2 regions of the Micromonospora sp. NPDC023869 genome follow, and region 2 is predicted to be linked to the other one. Evidence: riboswitches for the same ligand, from Rfam matches in the RefSeq annotation. Region 2 holds a riboswitch; the other holds the start of a gene.

Region 1 (4,204 bases), on a different contig from region 2:
CGCCCGGACGAAGACCGCGCCGGCCTGCCCGGCCAGCGACCGGTAGGTGCTGGCCCAGGTGCGGTAGCCCAGCCGGGCCGCCTGGGCCTGCCGCACCGCGTGCACGCTCTCCAGCAGCAGGAACAACATCCGGTAGATCAGCGCGGCCACCTCGGTGACCGCGCTGGGCACCCCGAGTCGCTGGAGTCGGGGCAACACGTCGGCGAGCGGCGTGGTGGCGGCGAACAGCAGCAGGCAGAGCAGCGCGGCGCAGGCCCGACCGGCGGTCGCGGCGGCCGTCGCCAGCCCCTCCGGCGCCCACCGCACACGCGTCGGGCCGGAGACCGCCACCAGCATCGGCACCGAGCCGGTCAGGATGAACAACAGCGGGGTCCGGGCCGCCCGGACCAGCAGGCGCGGCGGCAGCGCCGCCGGCCCGAGCAACGCCACCGCCGCGGTCAGGCCCACCACCAGGGCGCCCGGCCACGGTGGCAGGAGCAACGCGCAGCCCAACAGCCCCAGGGCCAACAGGGCCTTCTCCGCCGGGTGGCGGCGTCGCCAGGGGCTGGCGTACGCCGCCACGTCCAACGCGAGCACTAGTCGGTGGTTTTCTCCCCGGTCGCGGTCTGCTCGCCACGCAGCCGCTGCCGGGTCCGGGCGACCCCGAAGTAGTAGCCGAGGAACCCGGCGCCGAGGGCGGCCTGGAGCGCGAACAACGCCGACTCGATCTCACCCGACGGCGGCTCGTAGATCGAGCTGAACCACGGCTCGTAGTCGGGGTGGTCGTTGACGATCGCCTCCTCGGCGAGGGCGTCTGCCCCGGCGAACGGCTCCTCGCCGCTGCCGAGCCCCAGCACCAGCGGCGCCACCGCCAACGCCACCACGGCGAGCAGCAACAACAGGTTGGTCCGGCCGAACGACTTCACGCCACCGCTCCCTGGGTCGTCGGGGCCGGACGGCGCAGAATGCCGAGCCGGCGGAGTTCCTGCGGGCTCACCCGGACCAGCAACCGGACCACTAGGACGGTGAGCAGCCCCTCGCTGATCGCCAGCGGGATCTGGGTGACCGCGAAGATGGACCCGAACTTGGCCAGCGCGCCGACGAAGCCCGAATCCGGGTCGGGGAAGGCCAGCGCGAGCTGGGCACTGGTCACGCAGTAGGTCGCCAGGTCGGCCAGGGCGGCGGCGAAGAACACCGAGATGCCGAGGCCGCCACCGAGCCGGCGGATCAGCGCGTACACGCCGAAGGCCACCCAGGGGCCGACGATCGCCATCGAGAAGACGTTCGCGCCGAGCGTGCTCAACCCGCCGTGGGCCAGCAGGAGTGCCTGGAACAGCAGCACGATCGTGCCGAGCACACTCATCACGGGGGCTCGGAACAGGATCGCGCCGAGACCCACACCGGTCGGATGGGAGCAGGAGCCGGTCACCGAAGGGATCTTCAGCGCCGACAGGACGAAGGTGAACGCCCCGGCCGCGCCGAGCAACAGCTTCGCGTCGGGGTTCGCGCGGACCTGCTGGACCAGGTTGCGCGCACCGTGGATGACGAACGGTGTCGAGACCGCGAACCATGCCGCCGCCTGCACCGGTGGTAGGTAGCCCTCAGCGATGTGCATGAGTCGACCTCCCCTTCCAACACCTCGTGGACGAGATCACACGTCGGGGTCGGTCTCCTGGCTCCCGGATCGTCGCGTACTCCGGCCTTCCCAGGTCCTCCACGGACCCAGTGGCGTACAAGTCGGAGCGAACTCCCCGGTCACAGTGGCGAGGGCCGCGCCGGTCTCACACCGGCTTCCCGTTACCGCGACGGCGCGACGTTATCCGTTCTGCGCACCGGCGCACAAGACTCATCGATGCCCCAGCGGCCGTACTCGGGTGAAGAGTGCCGTTTGTCACGACGATTCCCGGGTAGACGCCAGATCCGTTGCGAGAAGGGGGCCGGCGGGTTGGACGAGAACGAGTTCATCGAGTCCGTGGCGAACCGCACCGGCGCGTCGACGGAACAGGCGACCGCCATCGCGCGCGCCACCCTGACCACGCTGGCCGAGCGGATCGACGGAGGCGAGGCCCGGGACCTGGCCGAGCAACTCCCGGAAGGGCTGCGGGCGTACACGTTCGCGCCCAGCGAGACCGCCGAACGCTTCGGGCTCGACGTGTTCGTCCAGCGCGTCGGCGGCCGAGCCGACGTCGACCCCGACCTGGCCGAGGCCGGCGTCCGGGCGGTGATGGACACCATTCGAGGTGACGTCGCCCCCGCCGACTACGACGACGTCATCGCGAACCTGCCGGCCGAACTGTGGCAGGTGGCCAACCCGGCGCCGTCCTACGACGCGCAGCGCGACCGCGGCTAGCGGATCACCGGGCGGTCAGGTGGGGTGCCGGCTCCACGTACACCGGCAGGTGATGCCCGGCCCGGGCGCAGAAGAGGGCGACCTCGTACGCCATGTCGCCCACCTCGGCCGAGCCGTCGATACCGACGGTGAGGATCGCCCCGTTGCCGGTGGTGGCGTGGAACAGGAACGCCCGCGACATCTGCACCACCACCTGGTGCAGCTCACCCTCACCGCACAGTCGGGCGGCGGCCAGACCCAACGCCTGGAGACCACAGACCACACTGGACAGTTGCTCGGCGATCTCCTCGTCGATGCCCCGCGAGGCCCCCAGCATGATGCCGTCCGGGGAGAGCACCACCGCGAACTTGGCACCGGGCACCCGATCCACGATGTCGTCGAGCGCGTCGTTGAGATTCTCGGCGGTGACCAGGGCATGGGTCATAAGGGCGCTGTCCTCTCGTCGAAACTCCTACGTTCGTACCAGAGAAGACCCGGCGTCAGGGGGCTGACACTCCCCCTGATCCTGTTCCCTGATCCTCCTAACGTACGACGACGCTGGTCACCCTAATCGGACGGGTCGGACGGCACGATCACGCCGGGAATCGCTCCTCTGACCGACGGTGACGCCCGCTCAGGACGACGGCACCGGGCCCCGCAACCCCACCAATCCGGGTACGGCGACACGACCCAGTTCGGCGCCGCTGGCCGGGTCGAGCCATCTCAGCGCGTCCCGCCCACCCACATAGAGACGACCGCTGTCCGGGCCGAGGAGGAGACCGCTGACGGGAGCGTCGACCGGCCGTTCGGCGACGACCCGCAGACCGGCGGCATCCACGGTACGCACCACACCGGCCCCGCCGAGGAACAGTCGATCGTCGTCCGCCGTCGCGTACGCCGGGCCGGACGCTACGGGGACGGCGGCGGTGCGGCGTACCGTCAGCTCCTCGGTGGAGATCTCGGCGACGGTGCCGGAGGTGAGGTCGGCGACGTACAGCCGGGAGCCGTCCGGGGCGATCGCCATGGCGTGCCCGTCGGCCGGTCCCTCCCCGAACGGGTGCGGCAGGTCCACGCAGTACGCCCACCGCTCGTGCAGGTGCAGCGTGTGCACGAAGGCGTGGACGTCGCTCCCCGGCCGCCCGCTGATGCGGTCCCGGGTGTGCCGGTGATCGGGTTGGTGGGTGTAGAGCGTGTACAGGACGTGACGGGCCGGGGCGAGCACGGCCTGCCGCCCGTCGCCGCGCATCTCCTCCTCCGCGCCCGCCGGAATCGTCTGCTTGAGGCGGGTCTGCAACGGGCCCGCCACACCGGTGGCGAGGTCGACCACCCGGACCCGGTACCGGTCCGGTGCCTGCGGCGGCAGCCACTCCAGCACGAACAGGCCGCTGTGGTCGTGGGTGAACGCCTCCGGGACGACGTTGCCCGGCAGCCGTAGTCGCTGCCGCACTCCATCCGCGTCGGCGATCAGCACCGGCGTGACGTCCCGCCCGGCCGGAGACGCTGCGGTGACGCTCACCGCCTCGGTGGTCAGTGCCACCCACCTGCCGTGGGCGGAGACTGTCTGCGGCACCCAGCGTCCGGGCAGTCGCACCCGCGCGGAGGCGACACCCGTGGCGGTCTCGATCCGCCAGAACGCGGTGTCGGCGCCCTCCGGTGCGCTCGCGTACACCGACCGCCCGTCGGCGGTGGCGACGGCGTGCGGAATGACCTGCCGCTCGGCACCGCGCAGCAGGACGACTCCGTCGGCCAGGTCCAGGAGCAACGGATCCGGCGGCACCGCCGCCACCCGGGACCCGGTCGGATCACACCCGACCAGCGTCGCGGCGCCCGCGCCCACCAGCGCGGACAACAGGGTACGGCGGGTGGTCGTCCTCGTCGCCATCATGCCCGGATGAC
Region 2 (4,204 bases):
CGTGAGCGACGACCCGCCGATGGCCAGGAAGCGGTCGTCCGCCGCGATGGTGTCGGCGGGCCGGTCCAGCACCCGGGCCCAGACCGCCCGGACGACCTGCTCGACCCGTCGCCGGGACAGCGGCCCCGAGGGCATTGGCTCGGCCACCCGGTGCGCCGCACTCGGTCCCGCCGGGTGCCAGCGGCGTTCCCGGTCGGCGAAGTCGCCGGCCAGGTAGCGTTCGCGCATCCGTCGCCGCCGCAACTTGCCGCTGGTGGTCCGGGCGAACGCGCCGGGCGGCAGCGGCAGCACCCGTACGTCGTCGTGCCCGGCCGCCTCGGCGACCCGGGCCCGCGTGGCGTCGAGCACCACGGTAGCCCCGGCCGGCGGTCGCGCCCAGGCCACGAACACCACGATCCGCTCGCCGCCGGTGTCCGGGTCGGTGCAGCCGACCACCGCCGTCACCGTGGCCGGCAACCCGACGGTCGCGGAGGCCACCGCCTCCAGGTCGGGGGCGTGGAACGTCCGACCGTTGACGAAGATCACGTCCTTCGCGCGGCCGGTCACGCAGAGCCGGCCGGAGCGCTGGAAACCCAGGTCACCGGTGTGCAGCCAACCGTCCACGAAGGTCTCCCGGCTGGCCTGCGGGTCCCGGTGGTAGCCGCGCGCCACGTTCGGGCCGCGTACCTCGATCAGGCCCACCCGGTCCTCGGGCAGCGGCCGGTGCCGCTCGTCGACGACGCGCACCTCGCAGCCGGGCACCGGGTGCCCCAGGTCCATCAGCTCCACCGCGTGCGTACCCGGCGCGGTGCTCACCGCCCGACCCCGGCTCAGCGCGGCGCGGTCCAGCACCAGCGGCGCGGCGACCTCCCCGGGCGGCGGGAAGGTCACCGCGAGCGTCGCCTCCGCCAGGCCGTACACCGGTCGCAGGGCGGCCGGGGCGAGCCCGGCCGGGCGGACGTGCGCCAGGAAGGCCCGCCACACCGTGGGGGAGATGGGCTCCGCGCCCACCACCACGCACCGGACCCGGCTCAGGTCGAGCGTGGCGAGGAGATCCGCCGGAACCCGCCGGACCGCCAGTGCCAGCGCGAAGTTCGCCGCCGAGAGCAGGGTCGCGCGATGCCGGTGCGCGGCGGTGAACCACAGCGCCGGGCGCTTGGCGAACGCCATCGGAGGTACGCGGACCTGCGTGCACCCGATGGCCAGCGGGGTCAGGTGGGTGCCGATCAACCCCATGTCGTGGAAGTACGGCATCCAGGTGACCAGCACGTCGTCCGGTCCGGCGCCGCTGGCCAGCCGGGACTGCTCCACATTGGCCAGCACGTTGGCGTGGGTCAGCTCCACCCCGCGCGGCGCGCCGGTGCTGCCGGAGGAGAACTGGAGGAACGCCACGTCGGTCGGGTCGGCCGCGAACAGCTCCTCCGGTGGGGTGCCGGTCCGCAGGTCGGCCAGCCGCAGCACCGGGCCGGCCAGCCCGTCGGCGACAGCCTCGGTGGCGTCGTCCAGCACGGTCACCGCGTCGGTGAGCAGCTCGCGGACGGCCCGTACCCGGGTCGGCTCGGGTGGCAGCGGCACCGGGACCAGCCCGGCGGCGAGCGCCCCCCAGAACAGCGGCTGGAAGTCGTCCCCGGCGTCGGCGACCAGGATCACCGGGGTGCCCGGGACCACTCCGGCGGCCCGGTAGCCGCCCGCCACCCGCAGCGACTCGTCCCGCAACTCTCGGACGGTGACGGTGCGTTCGGTGCCGTCGTCGCGCACGTGCACGATGATCTGCTCGGGTGCGCGATCCGCGGCCTGGACGAGGACGTCAAGCAGTGTCCGTCGGTCGCCGGGCCCGGCCGCAGTCTGCACGCGACGATGCTAGTGGGCATGATCGAGTACCCGGCCGTCGGTCGCCGGGATGCCCGTCATCTGGCACGCGACACGCCCGGCACAGCATCTGGTGTTGCCATCTCCGCACCGTACCCATATATGGTGTGCCCCGTAGCTGGTTCGACCGCCACTGAAACGGCGGTCGAGGCAAGAGGGAACCCGGTGGGAATCCGGGACTGCCCCGCAGCGGTGAGTGGGAACGACCGCCGTCATCACGCACTGGACCCGCCAGGTCTGGGAAGCGACGGCCAGTAGGCGCGAGCACCAGGCCCACGAGTCCGAAGACCTGCCAGCGCGCCGCACGCGACGTGTGCGGCGGTCGAAGGCCGCGTGGGACGGCCGACGCCAGGAGCTGGTCAGTCACGGCAGCAGTGCCGTCGGTGACCGGCGGCGTCCTCCCGCGCGGACCCGACGATCTCGGGGACAGGCGTGAGGAGGGGGAACATGACGGTGACCCAGGAGCAGGCGGGGCCGGAGCAACGCCGGCACGTCATGCAGGTCCGCAAACGGAACGGCGACACCGAGCCGGTGGACGTCAACAAGATCGTCAAGGCGGTGGAGCGGTGGGTCGCCGACCTGGACGAGATCGACCCGCTGCGGGTGGCGACGAAGACCATCAGCGGGCTGTACGACGGCGCGACCACGGCCGAGATGGACAAGCTCTCCATCCAGACCGCAGCCGAACTGATCGGTGAGGAGCCGCAGTACTCGAAGCTGGCGGCCCGACTGCTGGCCGCGTACGTGGACAAGGAGGTCCGCGGGCAGCAGGTGGCCAGCTTCAGCCAGTCCATCCGGTACGCACACGGCTTGGGCCTGATCGGCGACGACACCGCCGCGTTCGTGGCCCGCAACGCGCGCAAGCTGGACGACGCCGTCGACCCGGCCGGGGACCTGCGTTTCGAGTACTTCGGGCTGCGCACGGTCGCCGACCGGTACCTGCTGCGGCACCCGCAGACCCGACTGGTGGTGGAGACGCCGCAGTACTGGCTGTTGCGGGTCGCCTGCGGCCTGTCGCAGACGCCCGGCGAGGCGATCGGCTTCTACCGGCTGATGTCCAGCCTGGCCTACCTGCCCAGCTCGCCGACGCTGTTCAACTCCGGCACCCGGCACACCCAGATGTCCTCGTGCTTCCTGGTCGACTCGCCGCGCGACGAACTCGACTCCATCTACGAGCGTTACCACCAGGTCGCGAAGCTGTCCAAGTTCTCCGGTGGCATCGGCATCTCCTGGTCCCGGGTGCGCGGTCGGGGCGCGCTGATCCGGGGCACCAACGGCAGGTCGAACGGCATCGTGCCGTTTCTCAAGACGCTGGACGCCGGGGTGGCCGCCGTCAACCAGGGCGGCCGTCGCAAGGGCGCGGCCTGCGTCTACCTCGAACCGTGGCACCCGGACGTGGAGGAGTTCCTCGAACTGCGGGACAACACCGGCGAGGAGTCCCGGCGTACGCACAACCTGAACCTCGCCAACTGGATCCCGGACGAGTTCATGCGGCGCGTCGAGGCGGACGGGGACTGGTCGCTGGTCGACCCGTCGGACGCCCCCGAGCTGCCCGACCTGTTCGGTGAGGCGTTCGACGAGGCGTACCGCGCGGCGGAGAAGAAGGCGGTCAAGACCGTCAAGGCCCGCGACCTGTACGGCCGGATGATGCGGACGCTCGCGCAGACTGGCAACGGGTGGATGACGTTCAAGGACGCCTCGAACCGGCTGTCCAACCAGACCGGCGCCCGGGGCAACACCATCCACCTGTCGAACCTCTGCACCGAGATCCTGGAGGTCAACGACGACGCCGAGACGGCGGTCTGCAACCTCGGCTCGGTCAACCTGGGCGCGCACGTCACCGCGGACGGGGTCGACTGGGAGCGGCTGCGCGCCACGGTGCGGACCGCCGTGGTGTTCCTGGACCGAGTGATCGACATCAACTACTACCCGGCCGAGCAGGCGGCGGCGTCGAACCCGCGCTGGCGCCCCGTCGGGCTCGGGCTGATGGGGTTGCAGGACGCGTTCTTCACGCTGCGCCTGCCGTTCGACTCCCCGGCCGCCCGGGAGCTGTCGACCCGCGTGCAGGAGGAGATCTTCCTGACCGCGTTGGAGACCTCGGCCGGGCTCGCCGAGCGGTTCGGCCCGCATCCCGCGTACGCGCAGACCCGCGCCGCCCGGGGTGAGCTGCACCCGGACCTGTGGGGCGCCGAGGTCGGCCAGCCCGACCGGTGGGCCGCGCTGCGCGAGACGATCGGCCGGCACGGCCTGCGGAACTCGTTGCTGGTGGCGATCGCGCCGACCGCCACCATCGCCTCGATCGCCGGCTGCTACGAGTGCATCGAGCCGCAGGTGTCCAACCTGTTCAAGCGCGAGA

The links. A riboswitch is a leader RNA that binds a small molecule or an ion and turns the genes downstream of it on or off. The one in region 2 is predicted to bind cobalamin.
Region 1: it holds a riboswitch for cobalamin, as region 2 does, so the genes downstream of both, ACZ31C_RS10810 (energy-coupling factor ABC transporter permease) here and ACZ31C_RS19075 (ribonucleoside-diphosphate reductase subunit alpha) in region 2, are expected to answer to the same signal.

The regions. Positions count from the first base shown of each region.
Region 1 is NZ_JBVHKD010000003.1:45,644-49,847, reverse strand. Features, by position in the region: gene cbiQ (cobalt ECF transporter T component CbiQ) at 1-576, opposite strand, end outside; gene ACZ31C_RS10815 (energy-coupling factor ABC transporter substrate-binding protein) at 576-905, opposite strand; gene ACZ31C_RS10810 (energy-coupling factor ABC transporter permease) at 902-1,594, opposite strand; cobalamin riboswitch at 1,625-1,799, opposite strand; gene ACZ31C_RS10805 (DUF2267 domain-containing protein) at 1,925-2,329, shown strand; gene ACZ31C_RS10800 (roadblock/LC7 domain-containing protein) at 2,334-2,753, opposite strand; gene ACZ31C_RS10795 (YncE family protein) at 2,943-4,193, opposite strand.
Region 2 is NZ_JBVHKD010000006.1:250,453-254,656, reverse strand. Features, by position in the region: gene ACZ31C_RS19080 (amino acid adenylation domain-containing protein) at 1-1,830, opposite strand, end outside; cobalamin riboswitch at 1,951-2,159, shown strand; gene ACZ31C_RS19075 (ribonucleoside-diphosphate reductase subunit alpha) at 2,296-4,204, shown strand, end outside.